Regions from separate parts of the Bradyrhizobium sp. 33ap4 genome, predicted to be linked through region 1. Evidence: riboswitches for the same ligand, from Rfam matches in the RefSeq annotation. Region 1 holds a riboswitch; the other holds the start of a gene.

Region 1 (4,417 bases):
TGGCCGCTACTCAGAGGCGCTCAGCGTCAAGGAGCTGCGCCGCGATCTTGCTCCGTGCGATCATTGGCCGAGGCCTTTCGCGCCCTCTCTATTGTTTCTCGTTCATTTGGCTCTATGCGATCGAACCAAGAGCCTGGAGGAAAGGCTGCGATACGCTTGGCAAAAAAAGATTGAGGCTCCCAATCTTGTCCTTCGCTTTTCTCGAAAGCGATGACGCCGTTGCGAGTAAAATAATGGGGCCCCGGGATCTTGCAGTTCACCAAAAGCAGAACGCGCCAAAGATCACCCTTTTTCGTCGGCTTGTCATTCGGTTTCGCCACGTAATCCACTGCAACGGGCTCAATGATATGGCACCGGCCGTGCCGCAGAAGATCGCCGAGCTTGCCTTGTGCGGTCGTTACGAAGTTGAAGTTAACAGGATCGTGCAGAAAGCGGAGATTTGCGTCCCTTTCGCCATCGGTGACCTCACTGGCGATCAACGAGAGCGCAAAGGCGCGCCAACCCAATTCAATCGGCTTGGCATATGGCGACGCAAGTCTGATCGTTCCGTCGGTCGCGATCTTCCAAGTGATTGCGTACTGTTCGTCTGATTTGTTGTCTTGGTGCCTGGTCCACGAAAAGTACACATACTCTGTTCGGTCAATTCCTTCAGCGACTCCCCATGACCGAGGGACGAAGTGAGCCACCTTCGAGACCTTGGAGATGATTTGTTCTATAGTCTCGCCGTCTTGCGCTCGCCACGTTGACTTGACCCTTTCGACAAGCGCGCTGTCGTTGGCGCGAACGTTGCTGTTTGTCGCTGCCAGCCCGGCCAGGCAGATCAGCGATCGACCGAGACAGAACCAAAGCACGCGCGTTCCAGACATTCTCTTCATTGCTGCCGGCCCATCTGGTTCTCATCCACGCGTCAATTCCAAAGCGGACAATCTTCGACGTGCTCTACGAGATCGCTAGAAGTTAGCGGCAACGTGACGCGAGCACCTGCTGATGTCCCGCGCTGCAGGCGCTGTCCCTCGATGTCACGCGCCGCTAACTTCAGTGGTCAGCCAAAGCTTCAACTTGCAATGCTGGACCAGCCCAGGAGGAGAAGCCTGGGCAAGCGAGGACTTGCATTCTTCGTGCCAGGCAATAGCAGGCAGTTCGCACCAGATTTGTGCCGCCTTTGTCGACTTCCCGACCTGCGCACCTTATTTATGTTGCCATTAAGCCTATTCGCAGCGACTTTCGTGGCTCATTCCTGTCACGCACTGGATCTCCGAGCAGCGCAGTTTTGAAAGCCTCGCTGCCAGAAGCCAGACGACAATTGAGTGCAGGTTTGCCGCCATCGAACCGGTGTGGTCCGGGGTCGTTGCCGCTGCTGCCAAGGTCGAGAGTGCCTCAGCCGGTTGTGCTAGGCGCTTTATGGCCGACAACGAGGCGAAGCCGCCCATCAGCGGCGAGCGATTAGGAATTGGCGCTCGCAAGTTCAAAAGTAAGGCAGACGATGGGACGAGGCCTTCGCCGCTCGCGTGATGGCCCGCTTCGTGACCGGCGTCTATCAGTTCGTCGCCGTAGTCAACATTGGAGGAGCTGCGCTTCCATGCAGTCGTATCGACCGGGCAAGAAGGCCAAGCCTCGGGTTGAGCTAGCTTCGGCTTGAACTGCTCAAAACGTTCGAGAGCATCTGTCTGACGGCCGGGTTCATAAGTGGCCTTGCTATCCAGCCGAACAGGCCGACCGCAAAGACGGCAGCAGCAAAGACGGTGAGGGCACTCCAAACAGCCATTTTCATTGCGAGCTACTCTTTTCGTTGGTGATTCACTATGCTTGCTTTTCGCAGTATCGCCAAAAAACGTCCGCATGGCGCCTACCAGGATTGGTCGTAGATCAACATGCTCGCTGAGTATGCCGGCGGATTTAGCGTATAGCGCGCCTATTCACACTGGTTGTTGGTGGAGAAAGGGGGACGTAGCGAAGGGTGCTCGATGAATGTTCGAAAGCTGGATCGCGTGAAGAGCGTCCTGCCTCGGCACCGTGACCTTCATCGCCCAGGCCGCATTCGTCTCTTCCATGATCTGACGCGCGGTCCGACGCCAACGCGCCTCGCAGATGGTCACCCCGATATTTGTGATTGGAGAGTGCCTTCAACGTCCCGATCAAGAGTGGCCGTGCATCGTCAACACGTAGGAGACGTCGCAGCATCAATTTGAGAGGTTGACGGCGGAGTTGTCTTGCCGATAATCCAAGTCGTCGAGGTTCTCCGGTTCCTGTTTGATCCGGAGCTAAGAGGGAAGCCGGTGATGCCGGCGCTGCCCCCGCAACTGTGAGCGGCGAGCCGCTGTCCAACAGAGTCACTGAAGCCTGCGCGGCTTCGGGAAGGCCGGACAGTGGCGATGACCCGCGAGCCAGGAGACCTGCCCCGACAATATGTTCGTCCACGGGCGGGGTGTCCCGGTGGTGCGCCAAGCAGCCGTCGCTCGCGCGACGTCTCCTGCCTGCGTCCGCCATGGCCTTTGCCCCCAACATGGGGTTAACGCTATGTCTCTTCTCTCGCTTCCGGTTGCCACGCTCGGAACGCCGCGCATCGGTCCAAGACGCGAGCTTAAACTCGCGCTCGAAAGCTATTGGGCCGGAAGAATCAGCGAACAGCAGTTGCTCGAGGACGCAGCCGGCCTACGTGCGGCGAACTGGGCGCGCCAGAAATCCCTCGGTGTCACCATCATTCCGTCGAACGATTTTTCGCTATACGATCAGGTGCTCGACACCAGTGTCATGGTCGGCGCCATCCCGGAAGTCTATGCCTCGAAAGCCGAGCCTGCTTCTCTCAAGACGTATTTCGCCATGGCACGCGGTTCACAAAGCGGCAGTCAGGATGCGAGTTGCGGTCACGGACCTCGCGGCTATGGCGCACCCGCGCAGGAGATGACCAAGTGGTTCGATACCAACTACCACTACATGGTTCCGGAATTTCATCGGGGACAGACTTTCAGGCTCTCCTCTCGCAAGCCTATCGAGGAGTATGAGGAAGCCAAGGCCCTTGGCTTTCAGACTCGCCCTGTCCTGATCGGCCCGGTCACTTTCTTGAAGCTAGGCAAGAGTGCGGATCCCGCGTTCCAGCCACTGTCACTCCTGGATGACCTGCTACCTGTCTATATCGAGGTTCTGCAGGAATTGGCCAAACGCGGAGCAAATTGGGTTCAGTTTGACGAGCCCTGCATGGTCCTTGATCTGGATGAGGGGCCAAAAAAATCTTTGCTGCATGCCTATGGCCGGCTCGCCAAGGAAGGGCCGGCCATCAAGATCATGGTTGCCAGCTATTTCGGCCACCTTGGCGACAATCTTCACACCGCCTTGCGCCTACCTATTGCCGGCCTGCATGTCGATCTGGTTCGGGCGCCGGAGTTATTGGATCAGATCATTGCTGCCGGGCGAAGTGAACTCGTCATGTCACTCGGCGTGATAGACGGTCGCAATGTGTGGCGGACGAATTTGTCGGCGCTGCGCCAGCGGCTCGATCCCGCCATTGCGAAGCTCGGCAAGGATCGCGTACAGATCGCCCCATCCTGTTCGCTGCTTCACGTGCCGGTCGATGTTGAACTCGAAACGGAGCTTGCTTCCGATGTCAAGAGTTGGCTTGCGTTCTCGGTTCAGAAGATTCGCGAGCTTGCGACCTTGGCACGGGCACTCGCAGGCGATCAAGATGTCGCCGACGCTCTTGCGGAATCGGAGCGCGTTACCACCCGCCGCGGAACTTCCCCGAAGATCCGTGACGCCAATGTCGCCGTCCGGATCAGTGCGATCAATCAGACCATGCGACGGCGCGTCAGCCCATTTGCCAGCCGTGCCGAGATCCAACGCAAGCGCTTCAAACTGCCGGCGTTTCCGACCACGACGATCGGATCGTTTCCGCAGACCGCAGAGGTGCGTAATGCCCGCGCGGCGCACGCGAGAGGCTCGATGAGCGACGGGCAATACGACAAGTTTCTCAAGGAGGAGACTGCGCGTGCTGTCCGTTGGCAGGAGGACATTGGCCTGGACGTGCTCGTGCACGGCGAGTTCGAGCGCAATGACATGGTGCAGTACTTCGGCGAGCAACTCTCCGGCTTCGCATTTACCAAAAACGGCTGGGTACAATCCTATGGCTCGCGCTGCGTTCGGCCACCGATCCTGTTTGGCGACGTCTCGCGGCCGAAGCCGATCACCGTGGACTGGTGGCGCTACGCGCAATCACTAACCAACAAGCCGATGAAGGCGATGTTGACCGGACCGGTAACGATTTTGAACTGGTCGTTTGTTCGCGATGATATTCCCAGAAGCGAGGCCTGCCGCCAACTTGCGCTCGCGATCCGAGACGAAGTCAGGGATCTCGAGAATGCGGGTGCGACCATGATCCAGATCGACGAAGCAGCGCTGCGCGAGGGGTTGCCACCGCGTCGAT
Region 2 (4,417 bases), on a different contig from region 1:
GCACGCGCAGGCCGCGCCGTCTCGCGGCGCGGGCGAGGCCGGCGACGATGAGCGATTTGCCCACGTCCGAGCCGGCTCCCTGGATCATCAATGCGCGCGCCATCGTGATGCCCGTCAGAACTCGACGCCCGGCTGGGCCTTGATGCCGGAGCGGAACGGATGCTTTACCAGCGTCATCTCGGTGACGAGATCGGCAATCTCGATTAGCTCCTCCTTGGCGTTGCGCCCGGTGAGCACGACATGGGTCATCGGCGGCTTCGACGTGGTCAGGAAGTCGACGACATCGGCGATCGCAAGGTAATCGTAGCGTAGCGCGATGTTGATCTCGTCGAGCACGACCATGCGCAGGCTCGGGTCTGCGATCAGCTGCTTGGCCTTTTCCCAGCCGGCTTGCGCTGCCGCGATGTCGCGGGCGCGATCCTGCGTCTCCCAGGTAAAGCCTTCGCCCATTGCGTGGAATTGACAGAGATCGCCGAAATGCCCGGTGAGCAGGCGGCGCTCGCCGGTATCCCAGGCGCCCTTGATGAACTGCACCACGGCGCAGGGAAAGCCGTGCGCCACACAGCGCACAATCATGCCGAACGCGGAGGACGATTTTCCTTTGCCGGCGCCGGTATGGACGATGATCAGGCCCTTTTCACCGCTCTTGGTCGCCATGATGCGGTCGCGGGCGGCCTTCTTTTTCGCCATCTTGTCCGCGTGGCGCGCATCCGGCGAAAGATCGGTGCCGACGGCGCCGTCTTCAGCGCCCTTTCCATCAGAAGTCATCACATTCCTTCGGCTTGACAAGTGCGAGGCTTGGACGAATGGTGGTCCCGCGTCGGTTCCTGTCCTACGACAGGCGAAGAGGGAATGCGATAGGGCTCCGCTAAATCGGGCCCGAAGCGCAGCCGCCCCCGCGACCGTGACCGGAGAGATGCCCAAGCCACTGATTCCATACGGAGTCGGGAAGGTGGGCATCGAAGGGTAAAACCTGCTCCGCAAGCCGGGAGACCTGCCAACGCAGCATGTTGTGAAACCGGCGGACGGGGTGTTCCGCGACGGGGAACGAACCTGTCCAAAATCGGTTCGTGTGCCTCATCGCTTCCCGCTGTCAATCCAGGAAGGGCGATGAGCGTTACACTTCATGTCTGCATCACCTGCCGCGCCGGCCAGACGCCGGCGGAAGGTGAGCTCGCGCCCGGTGCACGCCTGCATGCCGCGCTTGTCGAGGCCGGCGTGCCTGATGACGTCAATCTGGTTCCCGTCGCATGCCTGTCGGCCTGCAGCCAGGGTTGCTCGGTCGCGCTCAGCGCGCCGGGGCGGTGGTCCTATGTCTACGGCCGACTGTCCGCTGATAATGCCGCGGATGTGATCGCCGGTGCCTCCGCCTATGCGGCGGCGCCCGACGGCATCGTGCCGTGGCGCAGCCGTCCGGAAATCTTCCGCAAGCAATCGCTCGCCCGCATTCCACCTCTTCCCGTCGTGCCGGAGGCCGCAGAATGACCACGCTCGCCAAAATTCCGGTCACCGTCGTGACCGGCTTTCTCGGCTCCGGCAAGACGACGCTGATCCAGCATCTGATCCGCAATGCCAACGGCAAGAAGCTCGCGGTGCTGGTCAACGAATTCGGCAGCGAAGGCGTCGACGGCGACATCCTGAAGTCGTGCGCCGACGCCAATTGTCCGGCCGAGAACATCGTCGAACTCGCCAATGGCTGTATCTGCTGCACCGTCGCCGATGATTTCATCCCGGCGATGGAGCAGTTGCTGGCGCGGAACGTGAAGCCCGATCACATCGTGATCGAAACTTCCGGGCTCGCGCTGCCGAAGCCGCTGCTGAAAGCGTTCGACTGGCCGGAGATCCGTTCGCGGATCACGGTCGACGGCGTGATCGCGCTCGCCGACGCCGAGGCCGTCGCCGCCGGCCGTTTTGCGCCTGATCCGGCCGCGGTGGATGCGCAGCGTGCGGCGGACGACAATCTCGACCACGAGACGCCGCTGTCGGAAGTGTTCGAGGACCAGATCGCATGTGCCGATATCGTGCTGCTGACCAAGGCGGACCTCGCGGGGGCGGAGGGGATCAAGGCAGCGAAAGAGGTGATCGCGGCCGAGATGCCGCGCGAGGTGCCGATGTTGCCCGTCGTCGACGGCACGATCGACGCGCGCGTGATCCTCGGGCTCGGGGCGGCGGCGGAAAGCGATCTCGCGGCGCGGCCGTCGCATCACGATGGCGAGGAGGAACACGAGCACGACGATTTCAATTCCGTCGTGATCGATCTTCCGGAAGTTTCGGATGTCGACGCGCTGGTCGCCTCGATCAAGGGGCTGGCGCGCGAGCAGAACGTGCTGCGCGCCAAGGGCTACATCGCGGTCGAAGGCAAGCCGATGCGGCTGTTGGTGCAATCGGTCGGCGAGCGGGTGCGGCATCAGTTCGACATGCCCTGGGGTGCCCGGGCGCGGCGGTCGAAGCTCGTCGTGATCGGCGAACATGCCGACATCGATGAAGCCGCGATCAGGGCACGGCTTGGTGTCTGATGCACGTCGTCTTCCGCGAGAGCCGCGGCCTTGAGGAGACCGCGACGCCAAGGGACCTCGGCCAGGATCCGGCCGATCTCGTGGTGTTGTCGTTTTCCGACAGCGATCTTGCTGCCTTCGCGGCCGGCTGGCGGCGGGGCCGTGCTGCGCTGCCGTCGCTGCGGCTCGCCAATCTCGCGGAGCTGCGCCATCCGCTGTCGGTCGATACCTATATCGAGCGGACGCTCTCGCACGCCCGCGGCATTCTGGTGCGGCTGATCGGCGGCGAGCCCTATTGGTCATACGGGCTGGCCGCGGTGCATCGGCTGGCGAAGGAGCGCGGCATCGCCCTGGTCGTGCTGCCGGCCGATGGCCGCGACGATCTGCGGCTGGATGAGTTCTCGACCTTGCCGGTCTCGACGCTGCGCCGTCTGAAGGTGCTGTGCGACAAGGGCGGCCCCGTTGCGGCGCAGGCCGTGATCGCGCAACTGGCGCTGGCGTCCGGACTTTATGCCGGACCCGTGGTCGGCGAGATCGATCTTCCCGAGATCGGCGTCTACGATTCCCAGCGCGGTGCCATCGCGGCGTTGCCGGCACCGGACGGCCGGCCGCGCGTGCTGGTGACGTTCTATCGTTCCTACCTCGCGGCAGGCGATACGGCGCCGGTCGATGCATTGATCGATGCATTGCGTGAGAGGGGCTTTGATGCCCACGGTGTGTTCGTCACCTCGCTGAAGGCGGCGGGCGTGGCGGATTGGCTGCGCGCTCAGTTTGCGCAATGCGCTCCAGCGGCGATCGTCAATGCGACCGCGTTTTCCGCGGCCGGTGACGACGGCACGACGCCGTTCGACGCTGCATCATGCCCGGTGTTCCAGGTCGCGCTGTCGACCGCGCGGCGCGAGGATTGGGCCTTGTCGCTCCGCGGGCTCTCGCCCGGCGATCTCGCGATGCATGTGGTGCTGCCGGAGGTCGACGGCCGCCTGTTCACAGGGGTCGTGAGCTTCAAATCGCCTGGTGAGCGCGATCTTGAGCTGCAATTCGCGCATCTTGCGCATCGACCGGATGCCGAGCGCGTCGCTGCAGTTGCCGCACGCGTGGCCGCCTGGCATCGGCTTGCCAGCAAGCCGGCACAGGAGAAGCGGCTCGCGCTGGTGCTCTCGAACTATCCCGGCCGCCCGCATCAGATCGCGCATGCCGTCGGCCTCGATGCGCTTGCCTCGGTCGGGGCGATGCTGGCTGATCTCGCGGGCGCGGGATTTGACCTTGAGCCGGTGGAGTCACTGGGCGACATTCTTTTGCGCAGGAATTTGACGTGGAACATCGCCGACTATCGTGCGGCGCTTTCCGGCCTTCCCGAGCTGCTGCAGGGCGATCTCAGCCGCGCATGGGGCGCGCCGGAAGATGATCCCGATTGCCGTGACGGCGCATTTCATTTCGCGGCGATCTGCTGCGGCAAATCGGTCATCGCCGTTCAGCCGGAGCGCGGTGAGGTGGGACAGCGCGACGCCGACTATCACGATCTGGCGCGCACGCCGCGCCATGCCTATGTCGCGTTCTATCTGTGGCTCAGGCGGCAGGCCATCGATGCCGTCGTCCACATCGGCGCGCACGGAACGCTGGAATGGCTGCCCGGCAAGTCGGTTGCGCTGTCGCCCGCATGCTGGCCGGAGGCGCTGATCGGCGATCTGCCTGTTGTCTATCCCTTCATCGTCAACGATCCCGGCGAGGCGGCGCAGGCCAAGCGCCGGATCGGTGCCGTGACGATCGGTCATCCGCCGCCGCCACTGGCACAGGCCGCGGTCCCCAAAGGCTTGCGCAATCTTGAGCGCTTGCTCGATGAGTATTCGACCGCCGATGGTCTCGATCCGGCGCGGCGGCAGCGCCTGATCGCCGCGATCCGCGACGAAGCGCGCATCGCCGGG

The links. Region 1 has a riboswitch for cobalamin ahead of metE (5-methyltetrahydropteroyltriglutamate--homocysteine S-methyltransferase). Riboswitches for the same ligand answer to the same signal wherever they lie in the genome.
Region 2: linked by a shared signal. The riboswitch ahead of Q2M23_RS16850 (DUF1636 family protein) and the one ahead of metE (5-methyltetrahydropteroyltriglutamate--homocysteine S-methyltransferase) in region 1 are both predicted to bind cobalamin.

What each region holds. Positions count from the first base shown of each region.
Region 1 covers NZ_JAUMTJ010000012.1:105,381-109,797, forward strand. The annotation lists gene Q2M23_RS11685 (nodulate formation efficiency C protein) at 27-866, opposite strand; gene Q2M23_RS11690 (hypothetical protein) at 1,209-1,841, opposite strand; cobalamin riboswitch at 2,216-2,416, shown strand; gene metE (5-methyltetrahydropteroyltriglutamate--homocysteine S-methyltransferase) at 2,518-4,417, shown strand, end outside.
Region 2 covers NZ_JAUMTJ010000019.1:131,400-135,816, reverse strand. The annotation lists gene Q2M23_RS16860 (cobyric acid synthase) at 1-103, opposite strand, end outside; gene cobO (cob(I)yrinic acid a,c-diamide adenosyltransferase) at 115-768, opposite strand; cobalamin riboswitch at 805-1,017, shown strand; gene Q2M23_RS16850 (DUF1636 family protein) at 1,111-1,485, shown strand; gene cobW (cobalamin biosynthesis protein CobW) at 1,482-2,516, shown strand; gene cobN (cobaltochelatase subunit CobN) at 2,516-4,417, shown strand, end outside.